2 regions of the Bacillus mojavensis genome follow, and region 1 is predicted to be linked to the other one. Evidence: predicted binding sites of a transcription regulator. Region 1 holds the regulator's gene; the other holds the start of a gene.
What was found. The regulator NrdR, encoded in region 1, represses ribonucleotide reductase genes. The targets are predictions, from matches to a motif close to AACACNATATATNGTGTT.

Region 1 (3,955 bases):
ATTATAATACGAATCCGCATTCGGCGGTTATTGACGGGCTTACGACAATGGTGATGGAAGACAGGAAAGTAAAGGTTCTCGCATGGTATGACAATGAATGGGGCTACTCATGCAGAGTAGTTGATCTCATCCGCCATGTGGCGGCACGAATGAAACATCCATCTGTTGTATAGAATAAGGTCATGGACACAATTTAAGAAAAAACCCTTAACAGCAAATTTCTGAAAAAACGCTTCTTGCAAATTAGACTTAAACACAGTATACTATTTTTCGTGAACTTCTTGCTTGAGACTGTTTCGGGATTACTTAAAGGGTTAGGACCTCTCCGGACTAACTTTCCCCCGTGGTAAATAGCCGACCCAGTTGTTGGAACTTCACTTTTTAATTCTTGTTAAGGGGGGTCCATGACTATGGAAACAATGGGGCGTCACGTTATCTCCGAGCTATGGGGATGCGATTTTGATAAGCTGAATGACATGGATTTTATTGAGAAAACGTTTGTAAATGCTGCTTTAAAATCAGGAGCTGAGGTGCGCGAGGTTGCATTTCACAAATTTGCACCGCAAGGCGTAAGCGGAGTCGTTATCATTTCTGAATCACATTTAACGATTCACAGTTTTCCTGAGCACGGATATGCAAGCATTGATGTTTATACTTGTGGAGACTTAGATCCTAATGTCGCTGCTGACTACATTGCAGAGGCATTACATGCTGATACAAGAGAAAACATTGAAATACCAAGAGGAATGGGGCCTGTGCAGATTAAACAGGCGCAAGCGAAAGTACTATAAAGTAAACACGAACACAAAGGGAGCTGGAGCTAGAAAGCCGTTACGCGCTTTTTAGCTTATGCTCCTTTTATTTTTATGAACAAACAGGGGCGGCCAGCTTTTTCTTTTTTCGTTTTTTTTGTAAAATAAGAAAGAGATATGTCATAAACCGCCTGATGCTGTTAGATACAGCCTAAACAACGGCTCTCCCGACAGATGCCTGTCACATCACTTTTATAGCCGGAGGCTGCCGAATATACATTGCAGGGAACGAAATAGTTGGGAGCTGATTTTATTGAAATGTCCTTCATGCCAGCATAACGGAACACGAGTCCTCGATTCACGGCCTGTGGATGACGGAAAATCCATTCGCAGAAGACGTGAATGCGAAGCCTGCCATTACCGCTTTACTACCTTTGAGAAAGTGGAGGAAACCCCGCTCATCGTTGTAAAAAAAGAAGGCGTGCGAGAGGAATTCAGCAGGGAAAAAATGCTGCGCGGCCTTATTAAAGCATGTGAAAAAAGACCTGTTTCACTCAAGACGCTGGAAGATATGTGTTTTGACATTGAAAAAGAACTGCGCAACCAAGGCTGTTCCGAAGTGAAAAGCGAGTTCGTCGGAGAGATGGTCATGGACCGCCTGGCTAAGGTTGATGAAGTCGCATACGTGCGGTTCGCGTCCGTCTATCGGCAGTTTAAAGATATTAATGTCTTTATCGATGAATTAAAAGATTTAATAAAGAAAGAGCGTTAAAGAGCTAAAAGGATTCTTCTAGCTCTTTTCTCATGTGCAAAATTGGCATTTGATAGATATTCGAAACGGTGTAAAATGAGGGTAGAAACATAATCGGAAGGTTTGAGAATGTATGGCTGACTATTGGAAAGATGTACTGCCTGTAGACCCTTATGTGGTGAAAAGCAAATCAATGCTGCAGGATATTGACAGACAAATTATTACACAACTGTACCAGCCCTTAATCGGCCCTGTTGCATTCTCTCTTTATATGACATTGTGGGGAGAACTTGAACAAAACCGACTGTGGGGCGGAGAATCCACACATAGACAGCTGATGGGAATGACTCAGTCCAATTTGAAAACGATCCATCAGGAACAGGGAAAGCTCGAGGGCATCGGATTGCTGAAAGTATATATGAAAGAATCCGAGCGGCAGGAGCGCCTCTTTATATATGAACTGCTGCCGCCGCTGCGGCCGAATGAATTTTTCGAAGACGGCATGCTGAACGTTTTTTTATATAACAGAGTCGGAAAAACAAAATATCAGCAGTTAAAACAATTTTTTACGCATCCGGCGATTTCAGAAGATGCCAAAGAAATTACAAGGCCGTTTAACCATGCGTTTGAATCGCTGCAGCCGAGTGAATGGAAGCTTACATCCGACATGGAGGAAACGGTGAGACTGGCGACGGGAAGAGAGTATACAACTGTCGGACAGGCTCCGTCCTATACCGTTACAGAGGATGTGTTCGATTTTGATTTGTTTTTAGCGGGGCTTTCGGAGACGATGATTCCGAGAAAAGCAATGACACAGCAGGTGCGGGAAACGATTAAAAAGCTTTCTTATTTGTACGGCATTGATCCTTTGCAGATGCAAAACGTCGTCATGAGCGCGATCGATGAGCATGAAGTGATTACCACCGAAGCTTTAAGAAAAGCGGCAAGCGACTGGTACCAAATCGAGAGGAACGGACAGCTCCCGGACTTAGTGGAGAAAACACAGCCGGTACATCTGCGTGAAGGCGCAAAACCGGCAGAAGAGGATTCGCTGGATAGTGAGCTGATCGCATTGCTGGAGGTCATCTCACCGAAAAAGCTTCTTCAGGATATCGCGGACGGAACCGAACCGTCAAAAGCAGATTTGAAAATTATAGAAGAGATTATGTTTGAACAGAAGCTGGAACCAGGCGTCATAAATGTGTTAATTTATTATGTCATGCTGAAAACCGACATGAAGCTGTCGAAAAACTATATACAAAAAATTGCCTCCCATTGGGCGCGCAAAAAAGTCAAAACGGTCAGAGAAGCGATGAAGCTTGCCATAGAAGAAAACCGCCAGTATCTTGAATGGGCTGAAGGTAAAACGAGCCAAGCTTCTAAACGAAATCAAAAAGTGATTCGCGAAGAAAAACTTCCTGACTGGATGAAAGAAAAGAAATCGGCGTCCGATTCTGAAACCGGACAGCAGATGCTACATGAACAGGACTTGGAAGAACAGAAGAAAAAGATGATGGAAGAAATGAAAAAACTGAAAAAATACTCTGCCTATTAAGAGCAGAGATGCGGGGTGAAGTAATACATGGAACCAATCAGCCGTTCCCTGCAGGGCGTAACCGGCAGACCGGATTTCCAAAAGCGTCTTGAACAAATGAAGGAAAAAGTGATGAAGGATCAGGACGTTCAGGCATTTTTGAAGGAAAATGAAGACGTCATCGATCAAAAAATGATTGAAAGAAGCTTAAATAAGCTTTATGAATATATTGGACAGAGCAAGCACTGCTCTTATTGTTCAGAAGACGAAAACAGCAATAATCTGTTGGAGGGCTACCATCCGAAGCTTGTGATGACCGGCCGCTCTATTGATATCGAGTATTACGAATGTCCGGTCAAACGAAAGCTCGATCAGCAGAAAAAACAGAAGTCTCTCATGAAAAGCATGTATATTCAACAGGATCTTCTCGGAGCGACGTTCCAGCAGGTCGATATTAATGACCCGAGCAGACTTGCAATGTTCCAGCATGTCACGGATTTTCTGAAAAGCTATAATGAGACGGGAAAAGGGAAAGGATTGTATTTGTACGGCAAGTTCGGCGTAGGGAAAACCTTTATGCTCGCCGCTATTGCCAATGAGCTGGCGGAAAAAGAGTATTCCTCCATGATCGTCTATGTGCCCGAATTTGTCAGAGAGCTGAAAAACTCGCTTCAAGATCATTCATTGGAAGAAAAGCTGAACATGGTAAAAACAACGCCTGTACTGATGCTCGACGACATCGGAGCGGAATCGATGACGAGCTGGGTCAGGGATGAAGTCATCGGGACAGTGCTTCAGCACAGAATGTCTCAGCAACTGCCGACTTTCTTCTCTTCTAATTTCTCGCCTGATGAGCTGAAACATCATTTTACGTATTCGCAAAGGGGAGAAAAGGAAGAAGTAAAAGCGGCTAGATTA
Region 2 (3,955 bases), 970 kb from region 1:
TGTAAATTTCATATTAAGGTACAATGATTTGTGATTATGCTGGAAAGGGGAGAGGAAAATGGTTCACAAACGAAAAAGTGCCGTATCATGCGGCCTGGTGGTTTTGTTAACACTGCTGTTTGTCACGCTGCCGGTATCTAAAACTTGGGCAGCAAGCATAAACGGCACGCTGATGCAGTACTTTGAATGGTACCTGCCTAATGACGGACAACATTGGAAACGTTTGCAAGGAGATGCGGGGCATTTATCTGAAATCGGAATCACTGCTGTATGGATTCCTCCTGCATACAAAGGAACAAGTCAATCTGACAATGGATATGGCCCATATGATTTGTACGATTTAGGAGAATTTCAGCAAAAAGGGACGGTGAGGACAAAATACGGCACAAAGCATGAGCTTCAGTCAGCGATCAGCTCCCTGCATTCGCAAAACATCCAGGTATATGGTGATGTCGTTTTGAATCATAAGGCGGGCGCGGATGCAACAGAAGATGTAAGGGCGGTCGAAGTGAATCCGAACGATAGGAATCAGGAAATATCAGGAGAGTATCAAATAAAAGCATGGACAGACTTTCATTACCCAGGCCGCGGAAGCACGTACAGCGATTTTAAGTGGCATTGGTATCATTTCGACGGAGCAGATTGGGACGAATCCCGAAAGCTGAACCGCATCTATAAATTTCAAGGGGATGGAAAGGCATGGGATTGGGAAGTATCCAGGGAAAACGGCAACTACGATTATTTGATGTATGCAGACGTCGACTATGATCATCCGGATGTTGTCGCAGAAACAAAAAGATGGGGTACCTGGTATGCGAACGAGCTTCAACTCGACGGTTTTCGGCTTGACGCTGTTAAACACATTAAATTTTCGTTTCTGAGTGATTGGGTAAAGGCAGTCAGGCAATCAACAGGAAAGGAAATGTTTACAGTTGCAGAGTATTGGCAAAATAACCTGAACGAACTCGAAAACTATTTGAATAAAACTGATTTTAAGCAATCCGTTTTTGATGTCCCGCTTCATTATCATTTGCAGGCTGCATCCTCACAAGGGGGCGGCTATGATATGAGACATTTGCTGGATGGCACTGTCGTAGCGAAGCATCCTATGCAAGCGGTAACCTTTGTGGAAAATCATGATACACAGCCGGGGCAATCTTTGGAGTCGACTGTACAAACATGGTTTAAGCCGCTCGCGTATGCCTTCATATTAACGAGAGAGGCTGGTTACCCGCAGGTTTTCTATGGAGATATGTATGGAACAAAGGGATCATCATCAAGGGAAATTCCGGTGCTCAAAAATAAAATAGAACCTATCTTAAAAGCACGTAAACATTATGCATACGGGACCCAGCATGATTATTTAGATCATGAGGATGTGATTGGCTGGACGAGGGAAGGTGATCAATCGGCCGCCCAATCAGGATTGGCCGCTTTAATCACAGACGGTTCCGGCGGGTCAAAGAGGATGTACGTCGGGAAGCAAAATGCCGGCGAGACATGGTATGACATCACTGGGAACCGCTCCGCTCCTGTTACGATTGGTTCTGATGGATGGGGAGAGTTTCATGTAAATGGGGGTTCAGTATCTATTTATGTACAGAAGTAAGAAATAGAGGGGCTGAGAAACTAGCACAGCAGCCTCTCTTGTTTATTTTATCTTGCGTGGTCTACTTGATAACGAGAACATAAAAAGGGGTGAAATGTATATAATGTAAAAAATTTGAACGTTAGGGGAGTTAATGAATGTTTTCTGAATTCGAAGCGGAGTTAAGACGAATCAGAATTGCACTTGTCTGGATTGCCGTGTTTTTATTGTTTGGTGCGTGCGGGAGAGATGAAACAGTGATTGAAACAGATAGCGGAGATTCTTATGAAACGCCCCAGCCAAGCTCATTTCCGCTTGAAAATAACCATTTTGGAATCGTAAATGACGGCAATATAGAAATTTATGAGTATAATGAGGCTGATAACAAGGTAAAGCTTAAAAAAGAGTATCCATCTGATGAGCTTGAATAAAATTCACAAGCATGGAATTTTACAAAGCAGACGCAGGCCGCTAAACTGAATACTGACACAGAACATACAGAGGGTGAAATGATGAAGCATAAGATTGTTGTCAATCACTGGGAAGAAATCTGTGAAGACGATTCCTGCTATGAATATGGAACGAGTATTATTGTTAATGGAAAAGAATTAATTAGAGAAGCCTCAATTATAAGCGCATTGAAGGCAGTTTTAGAAGAAATCGGCGCTGACGCAGAAATAGAAGAAACTGTCGAAAGCGAAAAATGCTGTGACAGTATAAGAAAAAAAAATCTAGACTACTAAGCAGTTTTTTTTCGTGTTATGATATACATCGGCTTAAAAACGACACTTCGAGTAGGATGAGAGATGATTCTCGTTCTGCTCTCTTTTTTGGGCCCTGATGAGGGTGCCAGAGAGAAAATATGAATTTTTTATTAAAACGAATCTATATATTGTGTTTTTGCCAGAGGGTAGTATACTATATATAGTGTTAGTGGTTGAGAGATTCATATTTTTTGATAGGTCGTGATAAAACGTGGTACAAATCATATTTGATTCAAAAACAGGGAATGTTCAGCGCTTTGTAAATAAGATAGGCCTTCAGCAGATCCGCAAGGTGGACGAAATTGACCATCTGGACACTCCGTTTGTTTTGGTCACCTACACGACAAACTTCGGCCAAGTACCGGCATCAACACAATCATTTCTCGAAAAATACGCCCATCTCTTATTAGGCGTCGCTGCGAGCGGCAATAAAGTATGGGGCGATAACTTTGCGAAAAGCGCCGATACTATTTCAAGACAATATCAGGTGCCGATTTTGCACAAATTTGAACTCAGCGGCACATCTAAAGACGTTGAATTGTTTACTCAGGAGGTAGAAAGAGTTGTCACAAAATCAAGTGCCAAAATGGATCCAGTTAAATAACGAAATCATGATCCAAAAAGATGGAAAATTTCAGTTTGATAAGGATAAAGAGGCTGTACATAGCTATTTTGTAGATTATATCAATCAAAACACAGTATTCTTTCACGATTTAAAAGAGAAGCTGGATTATTTGATTGAAAATCAATACTATGAAGAAGAGTTTTTAAGCCTTTATTCTTTTGAAGACATTAAAGAAGTGTTTAAGACAGCTTACGCTAAGAAGTTTCGTTTTCCTTCCTTCATGAGTGCGTTTAAATTCTATAATGACTATGCTTTGAAAACGAATGACAAGAAAAAAATCCTCGAGCGTTATGAGGACCGGATCTCAATTGTTGCGCTGTTCTTCGCAAACGGCGACACTGAGAAAGCAAAAGAATATGTGAACCTGATGATTAATCAGGAATATCAGCCGAGCACACCGACATTTTTGAACGCGGGCAGAAAACGCCGCGGAGAACTTGTGAGCTGCTTCTTGCTCGAAGTCAATGATTCTTTAAACGACATTTCAAGAGCGATCGATATTTCCATGCAGCTTTCTAAACTGGGCGGCGGGGTTTCTCTTAACCTGTCCAAACTTCGCGCAAAAGGTGAAGCCATCAAAGATGTTGAGAATGCCACAAAAGGCGTTGTAGGCGTCATGAAGCTTCTTGATAACGCCTTCCGATATGCTGACCAAATGGGACAAAGACAAGGATCAGGCGCGGCGTATTTAAACATTTTCCATCGCGATATCAATGATTTTCTCGATACGAAAAAGATTTCTGCCGACGAGGATGTGCGCGTCAAAACACTTTCTATCGGTGTGGTCATTCCGGACAAGTTCGTTGAGCTTGCGCGTGAGGACAAAGCGGCTTATGTATTCTATCCGCATACCATCTATAAAGAGTACGGACAGCACATGGACGAAATGGACATGAATGAAATGTACGACAAGTTCGTCGACAACCCTCGGGTGAAAAAAGAGAAAATCAACCCGCGGAAATTGCTTGAAAAACTGGC

Region 2: nrdI (class Ib ribonucleoside-diphosphate reductase assembly flavoprotein NrdI) is a predicted target of NrdR. The motif match lies at 2,503-2,520, and genes of this name have one in related genera.

Annotation. Positions count from the first base shown of each region.
Region 1 covers NZ_CP051464.1:2,768,614-2,772,568, reverse strand. Annotated here, with positions in the region: gene HC660_RS14585 (glyceraldehyde-3-phosphate dehydrogenase) at 1-173, shown strand, start outside; gene speD (adenosylmethionine decarboxylase) at 411-791, shown strand; gene nrdR (transcriptional regulator NrdR) at 1,066-1,524, shown strand; gene dnaB (replicative helicase loading/DNA remodeling protein DnaB) at 1,637-3,058, shown strand; gene dnaI (primosomal protein DnaI) at 3,086-3,955, shown strand, end outside.
Region 2 covers NZ_CP051464.1:1,802,723-1,806,677, forward strand. Annotated here, with positions in the region: gene amyS (alpha-amylase) at 59-1,609, shown strand; gene HC660_RS09350 (YmzC family protein) at 1,747-2,019, shown strand; gene HC660_RS09355 (hypothetical protein) at 2,101-2,331, shown strand; gene nrdI (class Ib ribonucleoside-diphosphate reductase assembly flavoprotein NrdI) at 2,564-2,956, shown strand; gene nrdE (class 1b ribonucleoside-diphosphate reductase subunit alpha) at 2,916-3,955, shown strand, end outside.